DNA from 4 places in the Arthrobacter sp. BPSS-3 genome. Region 1 is predicted to be linked to each of the others. Evidence: riboswitches for the same ligand, from Rfam matches in the RefSeq annotation. Region 1 holds a riboswitch; each other region holds the start of a gene.
What was found. A riboswitch is a leader RNA that binds a small molecule or an ion and turns the genes downstream of it on or off. The one in region 1 is predicted to bind cyclic di-AMP.
Positions count from the first base shown of each region.

Region 2: it holds a riboswitch for cyclic di-AMP, as region 1 does, so the genes downstream of both, ACFVY3_RS04795 (NlpC/P60 family protein) here and ACFVY3_RS12305 (NlpC/P60 family protein) in region 1, are expected to answer to the same signal.
Region 3: it holds a riboswitch for cyclic di-AMP, as region 1 does, so the genes downstream of both, ACFVY3_RS17065 (hypothetical protein) here and ACFVY3_RS12305 (NlpC/P60 family protein) in region 1, are expected to answer to the same signal.
Region 4: it holds a riboswitch for cyclic di-AMP, as region 1 does, so the genes downstream of both, ACFVY3_RS11315 (hypothetical protein) here and ACFVY3_RS12305 (NlpC/P60 family protein) in region 1, are expected to answer to the same signal.

Region 1 covers NZ_JBIMMV010000007.1:136,618-139,816, forward strand. The annotation lists gene ACFVY3_RS12295 (NTP transferase domain-containing protein) at 1-262, opposite strand, end outside; gene ACFVY3_RS12300 (HNH endonuclease) at 299-799, opposite strand; gene ACFVY3_RS12305 (NlpC/P60 family protein) at 1,055-1,825, opposite strand; cyclic di-AMP (ydaO/yuaA leader) riboswitch at 2,092-2,285, opposite strand; gene ACFVY3_RS12310 (M23 family metallopeptidase) at 2,398-3,199, opposite strand, start outside.
Region 2 covers NZ_JBIMMV010000002.1:377,942-381,140, reverse strand. The annotation lists gene ACFVY3_RS04810 (DUF5129 domain-containing protein) at 1-8, shown strand, start outside; gene ACFVY3_RS04805 (cupin domain-containing protein) at 93-470, shown strand; gene ACFVY3_RS04800 (dihydrofolate reductase family protein) at 480-1,106, shown strand; gene ACFVY3_RS04795 (NlpC/P60 family protein) at 1,161-1,922, opposite strand; cyclic di-AMP (ydaO/yuaA leader) riboswitch at 1,925-2,119, opposite strand; gene ACFVY3_RS04790 (hypothetical protein) at 2,253-2,504, shown strand; gene ACFVY3_RS04785 (DNA alkylation repair protein) at 2,533-3,183, opposite strand.
Region 3 covers NZ_JBIMMV010000016.1:9,189-12,387, forward strand. The annotation lists gene ACFVY3_RS17055 (vitamin K epoxide reductase family protein) at 1-185, shown strand, start outside; gene ACFVY3_RS17060 (hypothetical protein) at 470-958, opposite strand; gene ACFVY3_RS17065 (hypothetical protein) at 1,305-2,087, opposite strand; cyclic di-AMP (ydaO/yuaA leader) riboswitch at 2,094-2,284, opposite strand; gene ACFVY3_RS17070 (VIT1/CCC1 transporter family protein) at 2,972-3,199, shown strand, end outside.
Region 4 covers NZ_JBIMMV010000006.1:167,496-170,694, forward strand. The annotation lists gene ACFVY3_RS11305 (phosphatase PAP2 family protein) at 1-321, shown strand, start outside; gene upp (uracil phosphoribosyltransferase) at 334-969, shown strand; gene ACFVY3_RS11315 (hypothetical protein) at 1,089-1,820, opposite strand; cyclic di-AMP (ydaO/yuaA leader) riboswitch at 1,819-2,006, opposite strand; gene ACFVY3_RS11320 (ArnT family glycosyltransferase) at 2,217-3,199, opposite strand, start outside.

The DNA of each region.
Region 1 (3,199 bases):
CCGCCCCGCCGCCGGCAAGGGCCTCGAGCCCGGCGGCCAGGGCTGCCGCGGGTCCGGCGAAGGGCGGGTCTTCACGGCACAGGAGGATGCCGCCCGGGAGGCTGCCGGCTTCCGGGCCCACGACGGCGACGCTGCGTGCCCCGGCCGCCGCGAGCAGCGACCGCTCCAGCAGGGTGTCCCCGCGAAAGCGGAGGGCGGCCTTGGGGGTTCCGCCCAGCCGGGAGGACCTGCCCCCGGCGAGGATGACGGCGTCGAATTCCACCCGCCCAGCCTAGCCGCCTGCGGGCGGCCGACGGTGCTAGTGCGCGGATTCCGGCAGCAGGAACGGGTCCCATGCGGGGGTAGGCTTCTCCAGCTCCTTGATCTGCCAGATGGTGCCCTTCGGCGGACCGGGAGTGAAACCGAGCTTCCAGCCCATCTCGGCCGGGGTGTGATCGCCCTTGACGTTGTTGCAGCGCAGGCAGGCGGCCACCAGGTTCTCCCAAGAGTCGGCGCCGCCCCGGGACTTGGGCTGGACGTGGTCGATGGTGTGGGCCGGTTTGGCGCAGTACGCGCACCGGTGGCCGTCCCGGCGGAGCACTCCGCGGCGGCTGACCGCGGTCACCGTGTTGTAGCGGGGGCGGATGTAGCGGTTGAGCAGGATGACGCTCGGCCGGCCGAGGATGTCCTGCGGCCCCACCACCGGGTCGTCCCCCTCGGCCACGACACTGGCCTTGCCCGTCAGCACGAGCACCAGTGCCCGGCGGAAGGTCACTACCGCCAGCGGTTCATATCCAGCATTCAGAACGAGTGTGCGCATCCGCATCCCTCTTCACGGCCGCACCCGCCAGTGGCACGAGGGCCGGCTGCCCTCTGCATGGTCAGGCTAAGGATCGACACCACAAGAGTAAACACGGGTGGCCCGGATTACCGAATTTCGGGCTCTGGGCCCTCCGTGGCGGATCCCGGGCCGGTCCGGCTCCGGGGCCTTCCGGCGAGAGCCCGAGGGCTTAATGGAAAAGGACCCCCGCCGGTGACAGGGGTCCTTTTCGAAGCTTCGCGGGAAGCGGGGGTCTTAGCCGCCGACGCGGATGAAGACCGGGCCGGAACCGACGTTGACGCTGTAGAGGGCGGTGGTGCCGCCGTTCCAGCCGCCGTGGACGGCCATGCCGTTGCCGACGTAAACGGCGATGTGGGCCATGCCCATGCCGCCGTTCTGGTAGTACGCGAGGTCACCCGGCTGCGCTTCGGCGGCGCTGACGGTGCGGCCCAGGGACAGGTAACCTGCCGGCCAGCCGTGGTAGTGGATGCCGACGGCGGCCAGGGCGTTGGTGGCCAGCATGGTGCAGTCCTGGGACACGCCGATCTGGGCGTAAGCGGCGGCGGCGATCGAGGCGCCCATGCCGCTGGTGGCGGCCGGAGCCTTGGTGGCGACGGACGCGTTGACCGCGGTGCCGGCAGCCGGGGTGGCAGCGGCGGTGTTGGCGGTGGTGTCAGCTTCCTGCACCTTGACGACGGGCTTCGGGGCCTCGACGACGGGGGCGGCCGCGGTGGTCACAGCAGGCTTCTCGTAGGAGATGGCGATGCTGGAGGCCGCCGAGATGGTGGCTGGAGCGGTGGACTGAACCTCGGTGGCGGAAGCAGAGGTGGATTCGCGCTGAACGTTGGTCTCGGCGGCGTTGGCCGCGATACCGCTGGTCAGGACCAGGCCCGAGGCAGCAGCGATAACCGCAGCCTGGCGACCCATGCCACCGGCGTTGTCGCCGACGGCCTTGGCAATGACAGCCAGCGAGTTGGTCTTGGTGACCTCCGCGCGGTGGCGTGCAATGGTTGCACGAGTAGTCATTTAGTTCTCTCTTTCGTGATCCTTTGTGTCCGCGCTCTTGAACAGGCGGGACTAAGGACGCTCCGGCATCTTGGGGGTACGCCGGATCGCCCCGAAACGGGTTTCTTTAGCGAAGGGTGTACTGCGAAGACGCGCCAAAAGCAGGAACTGCATTGCGTGAACCATCCCGGGCGCCGGCAAGGGCAACGCGGTGCATGGTCATCAGCGGGCTCGACTGAGCCTCGCCGGCGCGAAAACGCGCAGCATTGTGGCGTGAAGACACGAAAGTAGCCTCTCCCAATGCCTACGAGGTGAGCTGTCGGATTCGGATGGGAGTCACCCGGCCGCTCCGCTTCCTGGGAAGCTTTGCGACTTAACCCCTAGGCCCTCTTGCGAAGACCAAAATTGGTTCCCCCGCCCCTGCCAGACGATGTCATGCGAACGGACCTTGAGCGGTGGCAGAGTTAGGCAATCCACTCAAGAGCGCCAACTTCGGTGAAGTTGGCGTGCTTCATACGGTACAACAGTTCGGACTCAATGTCACATTCAGATCACGGCGTGTCACGGAAGTGTGAGCATTGCGAAGGGCTCTTCTAGAGCCAGCCCAGCGGATCAACGACGTCCCCATTGACCATCACCTCGAAGTGGAGGTGGCAGCCGGTGGAGGCACCGGTTGTTCCGCTCATCGCTATCACATCGCCACGGGAGACCTTCTGGCCGACGTGGACGCTGGATGACGACAAGTGGTTATACGTGGTCTCCAGGCCATTGCCATGGTCGACCACAATCCGGTTGCCGCCCCCGTAGGGGTGCCAGCCGGAGAAGGTTACGGTGCCGCTTGCTGCGGCATGGACGGCCGTCCCGCACTGGGCGGCGTAGTCCTGGCCGCGGTGGAATTCGCCCACCGCGCCGGTAATGGGGCTGATCCGGTAACCGAAGGGCGAAGCCGTGATCATGGTGTCCAGCGGGGCGCCGAGCGTCCCCGCGGATGCGGCGCGGGTGATGGAGCCGACGGATTGCGCGCTGAGCAGCTGCTTGAGCTTGCCGTCCGGGTCGCCCTTGGTGGTGACGGCGGTGCGGTTGAAGTCGATCTGGGCCGCGGCGGCCTTGACCTCGGGCTGGGCCGCCGCGGAGACAGATCCCGAGGTGGGGGCGTCGACGGCCAGAGCGGGGCCGGTAACGGGGACGGCCACGGTGAGCGCGATGCCAGCGGCGGCCAGGGTCATGCCGGCCTTCTGGCCCATGCCGGTGACGGCGGCGAAGTCTGCGACCTGGCGGAGCGGGCTGCGCCGGCTGCGGCGCTCGTCCCGGTGCGCGTCGCGGGGGCGCGGGGCGGTGACGTCGACGGCGGGGCGCGGCTCCGGAGCCGGGCCGGCGGCGCGGCGGCGCCCGCGG
Region 2 (3,199 bases), on a different contig from region 1:
GCTTCTAGGAAATCCTTATCGACAACCCCTGCGCAAGCGAGGATCGTAGGCCTTGTCCGTAGTTACCATTCCCTAAGGAAAGAGGCAGAGCGATGCCTGCTGTCGCTGTTTCCCAATTGCAGGTGAAGTCCCATGACATGCCGGACGAAAAACGCCGCCCGGACAAGACCGAGGTGGATATCGTCACCCTCGACGACTACACCATCGGCCGTTTCACGTTCCAGCCGGGCTGGCGCTGGTCCGACTGCATCAAACCGGTGGTCCACACCGAAATGTGCCAGCTAAGCCACGTCGGCTTCTGTGTTTCCGGCAGACTCACCGTCGAGACCACCGACGGCAACCGGGCGGAAATCGCCGGCGGCCACTCCTACACCATCCCGCCGGGGCACGACGCGTGGGTCGAGGGCGGGGATCCGTTCGTGGGGATCGAATTCGTCAGCGCCGCGGGCTACGCGAAGCCCGGCGGATAGGGCGGATCCTTGCGGAAGATCATCCTGTCCTTCCAGGTCTCCCTCGACGGCTTCATGGAGGGCCCGCACGCGGACCTCAGCTGGCACCGGGTTGATGCCGAACTGCACGAGCACTTCAACGACCAGTTGCGCACCATGGGCGCCTTCCTCGACGGCCGGATCACCTACGAGCTGATGGCCGGGTTCTGGCCCACGGCGGACCAGGACCCGGACTGCCCGCCCGCCGTCGCGGACTTCGCCGCCATCTGGCGGGAGATGACCAAGTACGTCTACTCCCGCACCTTGCCGAAGGCCGGCTGGAACACCACGGTGGTGCGCGACGTCGACGCCGGGCAGGTGCGGGCGCTCAAGGCCGCCCCCGGCGGCGACCTGGCCCTGGGCGGGGCGGAGCTGGCCGATTCCTTCCGCCGGCTCGGGCTGATCGACGAGTACTGGATCTACGTCCACCCCGTGCTGGTGGGCCGGGGAACGCCGCTGTTCAAGGCCGCCGCCGCGCCAACCGACCTGACGCTGCTGGAGACCCGGACGTTCGGCAATGGCGTGGTCCTCCTGCGGTACGCGGCGAATCCCGACGCGACGGACCAGAGCGCAGACGACAAAACCTCAGACAACGAAACCGGCGCCCGGCAGCCGTGAGGGGCTGCCGGGCGCCGGCCCGGTACTGCTGAACGTTGCTGCTGAACGCGCGGGCTAGGCCCCGGCGCGGACGAAGGTCACGCCGCCGGTGGCGGTCAGCCAGGACAGCGGGTGGACGATCGTCTGGTTGGAGCCGTTCATGCCGCCGCTGATCGCCTGGCCGTTGCCGGCGTAGATGGCGACGTGGCCGGACTGGACGATCATGTCGCCCGGCTGCGGGTCGGAGACGACCTTGCCGTAGTTGAGGAACTGCTGCGGGCCGAGGTCGCCCACCGGGATGCCTGCGGCGCCGAGCGCCTTCTCCACCATGGCGGTGCAATCCTGCGTGATGCCGATCTGGCTGTACGCGGCGGAAAGCATGGCGGCGTTGACGCCACCGGCGGGGGCGGCGGCCGGAGCCGGAGCCGGGGCGGCGGCCTGGACGGTCACCTTCGCCACCGGGGCGGCCGGGGCCTGGGCCACGGGGGCCTTGGCAACGGCGGGCGCGGCGGCAGGTGCCGGAGCCGGGGCCTCGACGACGGGCGCCGGGGTGGTGGCCACGGCCGGGCGGTCGAAGCTGATCTGCACGGCGGAGTCGGCGGTCACCGGGGCGGTAACCTTGCCGGCGACGTCGGCGTGCGAGACGGGTGCGGATTCCCGTTCGGCGGGGACGTTGCCGGCGGCGTTGGCCGCCATTCCGCTGGTCAGGACCAGGCCGGAGGCTGCGAGGACGACGGCGGCCTGCCGGCCCACGGTGCCGGTCGCCGCGGCGAAGGCGGCACCCCGACCGGTGGTTGCGGTGGTGCCGGGGCGCGCGTCAGTAGAGCGTGAAGTCATGATGTACCTCTCCCAAAGCCTGCGAGGTGAGCTGTCGGATTCGGATGGGAGACACCCGGCCGCGGGTCCGTCTGGGCGGACACTGCGCGGCTTCACCCCAAGACCCGCCCGTGGGCAGGTCGCGATTGGTTTCCCCGTCTCTGCCAGCTGGTTGCGAGGATGCCCTGGACCGCGGCAGAGTTAGGCAATCGGTCCGGGGGTGCCCGTCTCGGAAACCAACGGGCACCTCTCCACGGTAACGGCTAACCTCCCGAATGTCACATTAAGGTAACGGCGGAGGCGTCCCGGCGGGGCTACGATGATCCCACCATGTCCCGAGCGGAGGATCCGATGAATCCCCATTGTGTCGCGATCTGCCAGCTGAGCGATCAGCCGCAGGAAGACTTCGACGTGAACACCGAGCTGCTGGTTCTCGAGGGGAAGGAGATCCACGTCGCCACTTGGGATGCCGAGCCGCGCGACGGCGGCTTTGACCTGCACGTGCTGAACGACAGGGTGGACGCGCTGGGCTTCATGGTGGTGACGGACTGGGAGTTCCTGGACGGCAAGGCCTACGCCGTCGTCGAGCGCCGCCCCGCCTGAGTCCCGCCGCTTCGCGCACCGGATATCACTAGGCTTCTCCGCCCGCTTCCCGTTCGACGCGCTCGACGGCGGCCCTCACGATCTCCGCCGCCCTGCCGTCCCGGCCGCCGTCCGCCGTGCCGTCCGCAGTGCCGTTGGCCAGGGCCAGAACCGCCCGGCGCCGGAACCGCGCCCAGTCCCCGGCGCCCTTTCGGAGTTCCCGCAGCGGAGCCAGCAGGGCCGCGCGGCGAAGCCAGGGGTCGGGATCGCCCAGCCACCGGTCCAGGACGGCCTCGGCGCGGGCCCGGGCCTGCCCGCCCAGCCCGGCGATGAGCGGCCCCACCACGTCCACCGCCAGCGGGTCCGCGAGGTCGGGCAGGTGCGCGCCGCGGAGGAAGCCCTCGATCCGGGTCAGGTCCGAGTTGTCCAGGTGCCGCAGGGCCGACTGTAGGAGCACGACGGCGGCCAGGCGGCGCTCGAACACGGGCACGGCCCACAGTTCCGAACTGAGCGCGGTGAGACCGTCCCGGTCCAGTTGCCGGTGCCGGCGGAGCGCGTCGCGGACGGTGCCCCGGACGGCGCCAACGGAGGCGCCGTAGACCGAGAGCCCGGGCCCGAAGCGGTCCTGCCCGGCCTCGGCGCGCTGCCAGGAACTCTCACGCTGCAGTGTCGCGTCTATGAAGTCACCGGCCTCGCTCACCGTCCCATTCTTCCGC
Region 3 (3,199 bases), on a different contig from region 1:
TGATCCCGCTGGTCGTGTGGGTAACGGCCCGAAACATCACACACGGAATCATCAAGGTACCTGCAGGCGCCGGCAGGATCCTCAGCGATTCCGGCTGGATCATCACGGCGCTGCTCTACACGGCCGTGATGGCCAGCATCTTCTTCGCCTTCATCCAGGTTTTCATCGGCACGTCAGGCTTCTAAAGAGAAGCGCAGGCCGGTGTAGAGCGTCCGACGGCCCGAACATGCCCCGTTATACGCGGCCAATTCCGGGATGCCGGCGACGGCTGCGGACCGGACGGAGCCCGCGCACCCTCGCGCCTCGTCGCGCTTGCGCCGGGCCAGGCTGCCCACGAGCAGGAGCACCCCCGGCAGCTCACCGTAGGGCCATGCGGTTGCCCGCTCGGCGTCCCCGTGGGATAACTCGGGTCCGCTACAGCAAATAGTCGGCGGACACGATGGACCGCGAAATCGCCGGGCGTTCACCCCTATATCGTTGCTCCGGTGTCGGGGAAACGGTACAGCCGCTCTGCATCCCGCATTGAAGAGCGGGCACGCTTGCGGTCACCGGCGGCGTCATACGCGCAGCTGAGCCGGAACCAGGAACGCCAGTCCCCCGGAGCATCTTCTGTTTCGGCCCGGTACTTTTCGAATTCCTGGTCCGCCGCGGCACGGACGATGCGTCCGGCGGGTGTGCGCGGCAGATTGTCTACGGGCAGACCCCCCTCGGCCTCAAGGGCCCGCGCCATCTGTTCTGTGCGGGCACCGAACAGAAGTTCACGGAACAGTGCCCAGGCACCGATGGCCGGGAGTACCAAGTACGCCGCGCCAAGGACGTTGGCCAGAGGACTGGTATCCATCAGCAGGAGAGCGGAACGCTGGAATGTCACCACCAGGTAGAAGACCAACAGCAGCGTTACGGCCACCACCCAGGCCTTGGTCCGGTTCCTCCGTAGAAAAGAAAAGAATGACTTCACGGCCCCACCGACCCTGCTCGGGCAAACCGGACCGGACCCGGAGTCGAGCCGGACTGCGGATCCAAAGCGGTTCCTGCAGCTTCGGCGGCCTTGGCTCCGGGAAACAACTCCGCGCCCCGGAGAGCGCCATCTAGTGCTTCAGACATTGGGATCAACATTACATACCAACAACAATCGCCATCCAAATCTGCAGTGCGGCTTTCGGCAACGGCATCCGGGCCGTCCGGACTTTGGCACCGTCCCCGCACCGGCGGCGGGCCTTTACCAACCGGAGGGCGGTATGCCAATGGCCGGTGACGCGCTACCCCCAAGGCAGCGACTCACCGGCCCGTTGGCGCTGGTGTCTCTAGGCGCCGGCGCGTACGAACGTGACGGGCCCCGTTGCGGTCAACCACGACAGCGGATGAACCACCGTCTGGTTCTTGCCGTTCATGCCCGAGCTGATGACCTGGCCGTTGCCTGCGTAGATTCCAACGTGTCCGGACTGAACAACCATGTCACCCGGGGCCGGGGTGCCAACCGTCTTGCCGTAATTCATGAACGCCATAGGGCCAATGTCGCCTACAGGGATGCCTGCTGCGCCCAAGGCCTTTTCGACGAGGCGGGTGCAGTCCTGGATAAGGCCCAGCTGCGCGTAGGCGGCCGAAAGCATGGTGGCGTTGACTCCGCCCGCTGCCTGAGGGGCAGCGGCCGGCGCCGGTGCCGCCTGAACGGTGACCTTGGGCGCTGCCACCGGTGCACTAACCACCGGTGTCGTGGCGGCCGGTGTCTTGACCGCCGGTGTGGGCTGAGGGATTTCGGCAGCCGCCGGCGCTTCGATGACCGGTGCGGGGGTAGTGGTGACGGCCGGGCGTTCGAAGGATATCCGAACGCTGGCGTCGGCGCTGAGCGGAGCGGACGCCAGGGCGGTCACTTCCTGCGTTGAGGGCAGTGCCGCGTCCTGCTGGGCCGGAGCCTCGGCGGCCTGGGCAGCGATACCGCTGGATAAAACTAGGCCTGAAGCAACGGCGAGGACGGCGGCCTGCCGTCCCGCTCCGCCAAAGTTGTCTGCGGCAGACTTGGAAATCTTCGCGAGCGGACTGGTGTGGACGGTAACCGCGCGCCGGCGGCCATGAACGCGTGTGGACATGACAAAGTAGCCTCTCCCAATGCCTGCGGGGTTAGCTGTCGGATTCGGATGGGAGTCACCCGGCCGCAACTCCTGCAGATGCAGTAGCGCGGCTTCACCCCAAGGCCTGAACCAGGCCAAACGTGGTTTCCCCGTCTCTGCCGGACGAATTCTGCGAACGGATCCCCGGCAGCGGCAGAGTTAGGCAATCAACCCGGGAGTGCCGCCCTTGGAGAGAATCGGCACGGAACCGACCGTACCGCAAGTAAGAGAAGATTGTCACATTCTGATAACGCGACGGGATAAATGTCACAGCCCCTACGTGCAGGCGGGCAGAGGGGGCGGCCAACCCAAGCTTCTTTTCAAGTCACGGGCTGCCTGCTGGGACTTGCATCTGCTGACAGAGGAGTGCCTCACTTCCGTGGACCCCGGACACTCCCCCACTGCTTGTACCCGCGGAAGGCCACCTGACCGGACCATCCTTCTGTCGTCCCAAAAGTGCGCCACGACCATCCGTTTCACGGACAATATTTGGTACGGCTCACGGCCGTCATTGGTTACGCTAGCGGTCACTTTCCGCCTGGCCCTAAAGAATCCCACGGCACACCGAAATGACGCCTGGAGGCCTTCCAGGTGACGAAATTTCGGCAATCCGAAAAACATGTAAACGCATGAATCTGCGGCGGATATATGGAAGACTTGTCTTATCGAAGGGGAGTAGTTCCCACCGTCCGCGCATCGCGGACGCAGCGGCGCATCGACATACTGGCATCCTCCTACAGGTTGCCCGGTGCGCCACCCGGCTAGCAGGTGCCGGGCGAGCGAGACCTTCGGTCAGACACCACTCTGACCGGAGCTCCCCCGAAATTATGGGTCCGGTCAAGGGTATTGCCTCGAGGATGACCATGACGAACCTGCCCACGACACACACCACACCGACTTCCCGGAGCGCCAGTCCTGCGGATCTTCGTCGCTGGCGCCAGTACCTGGCCGACGAACGGGCCGAGGCAGGCGTGTACCGGGACCTTGCCGGACGCCGAAGTGGGGAAGAACGGGAGATCCTCCTGGCCCTGGCCGAAGCCGAAACCCGGCACGAACAGCACTGGCTGGACCTGCTCGGCGATAAAGTCGGC
Region 4 (3,199 bases), on a different contig from region 1:
GGATTGATCACGGCCGGGGCGCTCTTCATCATCGCGATGGGCATGAGCCGGGTGTTCCTGGGCCATCACTGGATGACCGACGTGATCTTCGGCTGGGCGCTGGGCCTGGGCTGGGTGGGGATCGTGATCCTGGCGCATCGGCTGTTCCACGTGATCAGGCACCGGGAACGGACCGGCCCGGCACCCACCTTCGACAACGGCCAGCGCCTGCGCGAGAAGGCGCCGGACGGGCACCACGACGCCGAAACGGCGCATGGTCGCGGGGTGGCCGACGACGCCGGGACCCCCGGCGGGCGGGGTCGGTCCGAAGCGTCCGGATGATAGTTTTGACCCATGCGCACTCTCGTTGTCGACCACCCGCTGGTGGCCCATAAGCTCACCGTTCTGCGGGACAAGAACACCCCGTCACCCGTCTTCCGCCAGCTCACCGAAGAGCTGGTCACGCTGCTGGCGTACGAGGCAACCCGCGACGTCCGTACCGAACCGGTCACCATCGAGACGCCGGTCAGCACCACCATCGGCACGGCCTTCACCAAGCCCACCCCGCTGGTGGTCCCGATCCTCCGCGCCGGCCTTGGCATGCTCGAGGGCATGACCAAGCTGGTCCCCACCGCGGAGGTCGGCTTCCTGGGCATGGCCCGCGACGAGGAAACCCTGGACATCATCACCTACGCCGAGCGGCTCCCCGAGGACCTGACCGACCGTCAGATCTTCGTCCTGGACCCGATGCTGGCCACCGGCGGCACCCTGCGCGAGGCGATCAAGTTCCTCTTCAAGCGCGGCGCCTCCGACGTCACCTGCATCTGCCTGCTGGCCGCCCCCGAGGGCCTGGCCAAGCTGGAGGAAGAGCTCTCCGACGCCAACGTCACGATCGTGCTGGCCTCCATCGACGAGAAGCTGAACGAGAAGTCCTACATCGTCCCCGGCCTGGGCGACGCCGGCGACCGGCTCTACGGCATCGCCGGGTAGCGCGTCCGCTTTCCCTCGGGCCGCTGAACGGGCCGCCCGGGGATACAGCAAAGGCACCGGATCTGAGAAGATCCGGTGCCTTTGTTGTCTCTGCGCGGGGTGGCGTCAGCCTTGGCGGCTTAGTACCAGTTGTTCGCGTAGTGGAAGTTCAGGGCGCCGCAGGGGGAGCCGTACCGCTCCTGCACGTACTGCAGGCCCCAGTTGATCTGGGTGCGGTAGTTGGTCATGTAGTCCGCGCCGGCGCTGGCCATCTTCTCGGCCGGGAGGGACTGGACCACGCCGTAGGCACCGCTGGACGGGTTGGTGGCCGTGGTCTTCCAGTCCGATTCGCGGGTCCAGAGCTTCATCAGGCACTGCATCTCGCTCGGGGCCCAGCCGTGGGCCGGCAGCTGCGAGGCGGCGTAGGCCTGGGCACCGGCGGGATCGTCGACCGCCACCGGCTGCGGGGCCGGGGCGGGTGCCGCCGCGGGAGCCGGAGCAGCCGGTGCGGGGGCCGGGGTGGACGGCGCCGGGGTCTCGGGCATGACCTTGGAGGCCTGGGCTTCGACGCTGGCCGGTGCCGTGGCCGGGGTGTAGCTGCCGAGCCGTTCCAGGTCGGAGAGCTGCAGGGCCGGTGCCTGGGTGGCGGTCGCGGCCGGGGCAGTAGTGCCGGTGGCCTGGCCTGCGGCGCCGGCGCCCAGCAGTACTGCGGCCGCGGTCAGTGCGACGGCGGTGAGCTTGCCCTTGGAGCCAAAGCTGGCGCGGCCTCGGGTGGCCGAGCCCTGGGCCGGGTCGGCGCGGTGGCGCGCGACGTCGGCCGAGGAGGTGCGTTTAGCGCCTTTTAGGCGCACGGGTGCCTTGTGTTCAGTCATGTTCGCCTCTCAACGCCTACGGAGTTAGCTGTCGGGTTCGGATGAGAAATCCGGCCGCTCGGATGATCAACGAGTCGGCTTTACCCCAAGGGGTGCATGGATGCAGGTGCCCGGGAACTCTGGGTTCCCCGTCTCTGCCTCAATCCATGGAATCCGGGAAGCGGCAGAGTTTGGCGTCAGACCCGGATATGCGGCCAGATCGATGGCCGCACCATAAAAACGGTACCGGACTTTCTCCCTCATGTCACATTTAGGTAACGCCGCGGTGTGGCTGGTTGCCGATTCGCGGTGGGCTGGCCCCGCTTTTCGGGCCGTTTCGACGGTTCCCCGCACGCCCGACGCTTGGAGACGTCTATTCGGCAGGGAACCGTCGAAACGGCGGACCGTCCGGAGCGGCTACTTCGCCAGCAGGTACACCGTGGTGCCGCCGACGCTCTGGGCGGGGTAGGTGGCCGCCACCCAGTCGGCGATCCTGGCGGCGTCGTCGGATCCGCTTTCGCCCTGCATGGTGCGGCCGGCGATGAAGTAGTGGATCCGGCCGTCGGCGACGTACTGCTGGAACTGCTCGAGCGTGGGTGCGGGGTCGGTGCCGTTGAACCCGCCCACGGCCATCACGGGCAGCTGCGTGGCGAGCTGGTAACCGGCGGCGTTGTTGGACCCGACGACGGCGGCCGCCCAGGTGTAGCGGCCGGCGTCCGTTTCGAGGGCATCCACCAGGGCAGACGACGGGGTGGTCGCGCCGAGGAGCCCGCCCATACCCCCGCCCATGCCCCCGCCCTGGCTGCGGACGGTGCCGTTGGTCCCGTTGCTGTTGGCCCCGGCGCCGTTGGTCGGGCCGAAGGGATTGCCCTGCGCGGTGCCCATGGTTCCGCCCGTGCCGCCGAACATGGCCGGCAGGCCCGCCCGGCCGCCCACCGCAGGCCCCGCGCTGACGATCGAGCCGGAATGCGCGGTGGCGGCGGTGGACAGCGAGTACGCCAAGGGACCGGCGAGGGCCGCGACGACGGCGAGCCCCGCCGTCGTACGTCCCAACAGCGCCGCCGTCGTACCGCCCGGGGACAGTGGCCCAATGGTCCCGGCGGCTACAGCGCCGGCGGCCCGGGCCCGAATGGCCGGAACCATCACGCCGACGGCCGCGGCCAGCGCCACGGCGAGAACCAGCCAGCGCAGCCACGGAACGAACGCGGGCGTGCGGCCCAGCAGCTCGAAAGCCATGAAACCGGCCGCGGCCACCGCGGCGGCGAGCGTCCCGGCGGCAACGGGTTGATCCCGCCGCTGCCACAGCAGCACCGACCCCAGACCGGCCAGCCCGGCGACCCCCGGGGCCAGCGCCACCATGTAATACGGATGGATGATGCCGGCCATCAGGCTGAACGTCA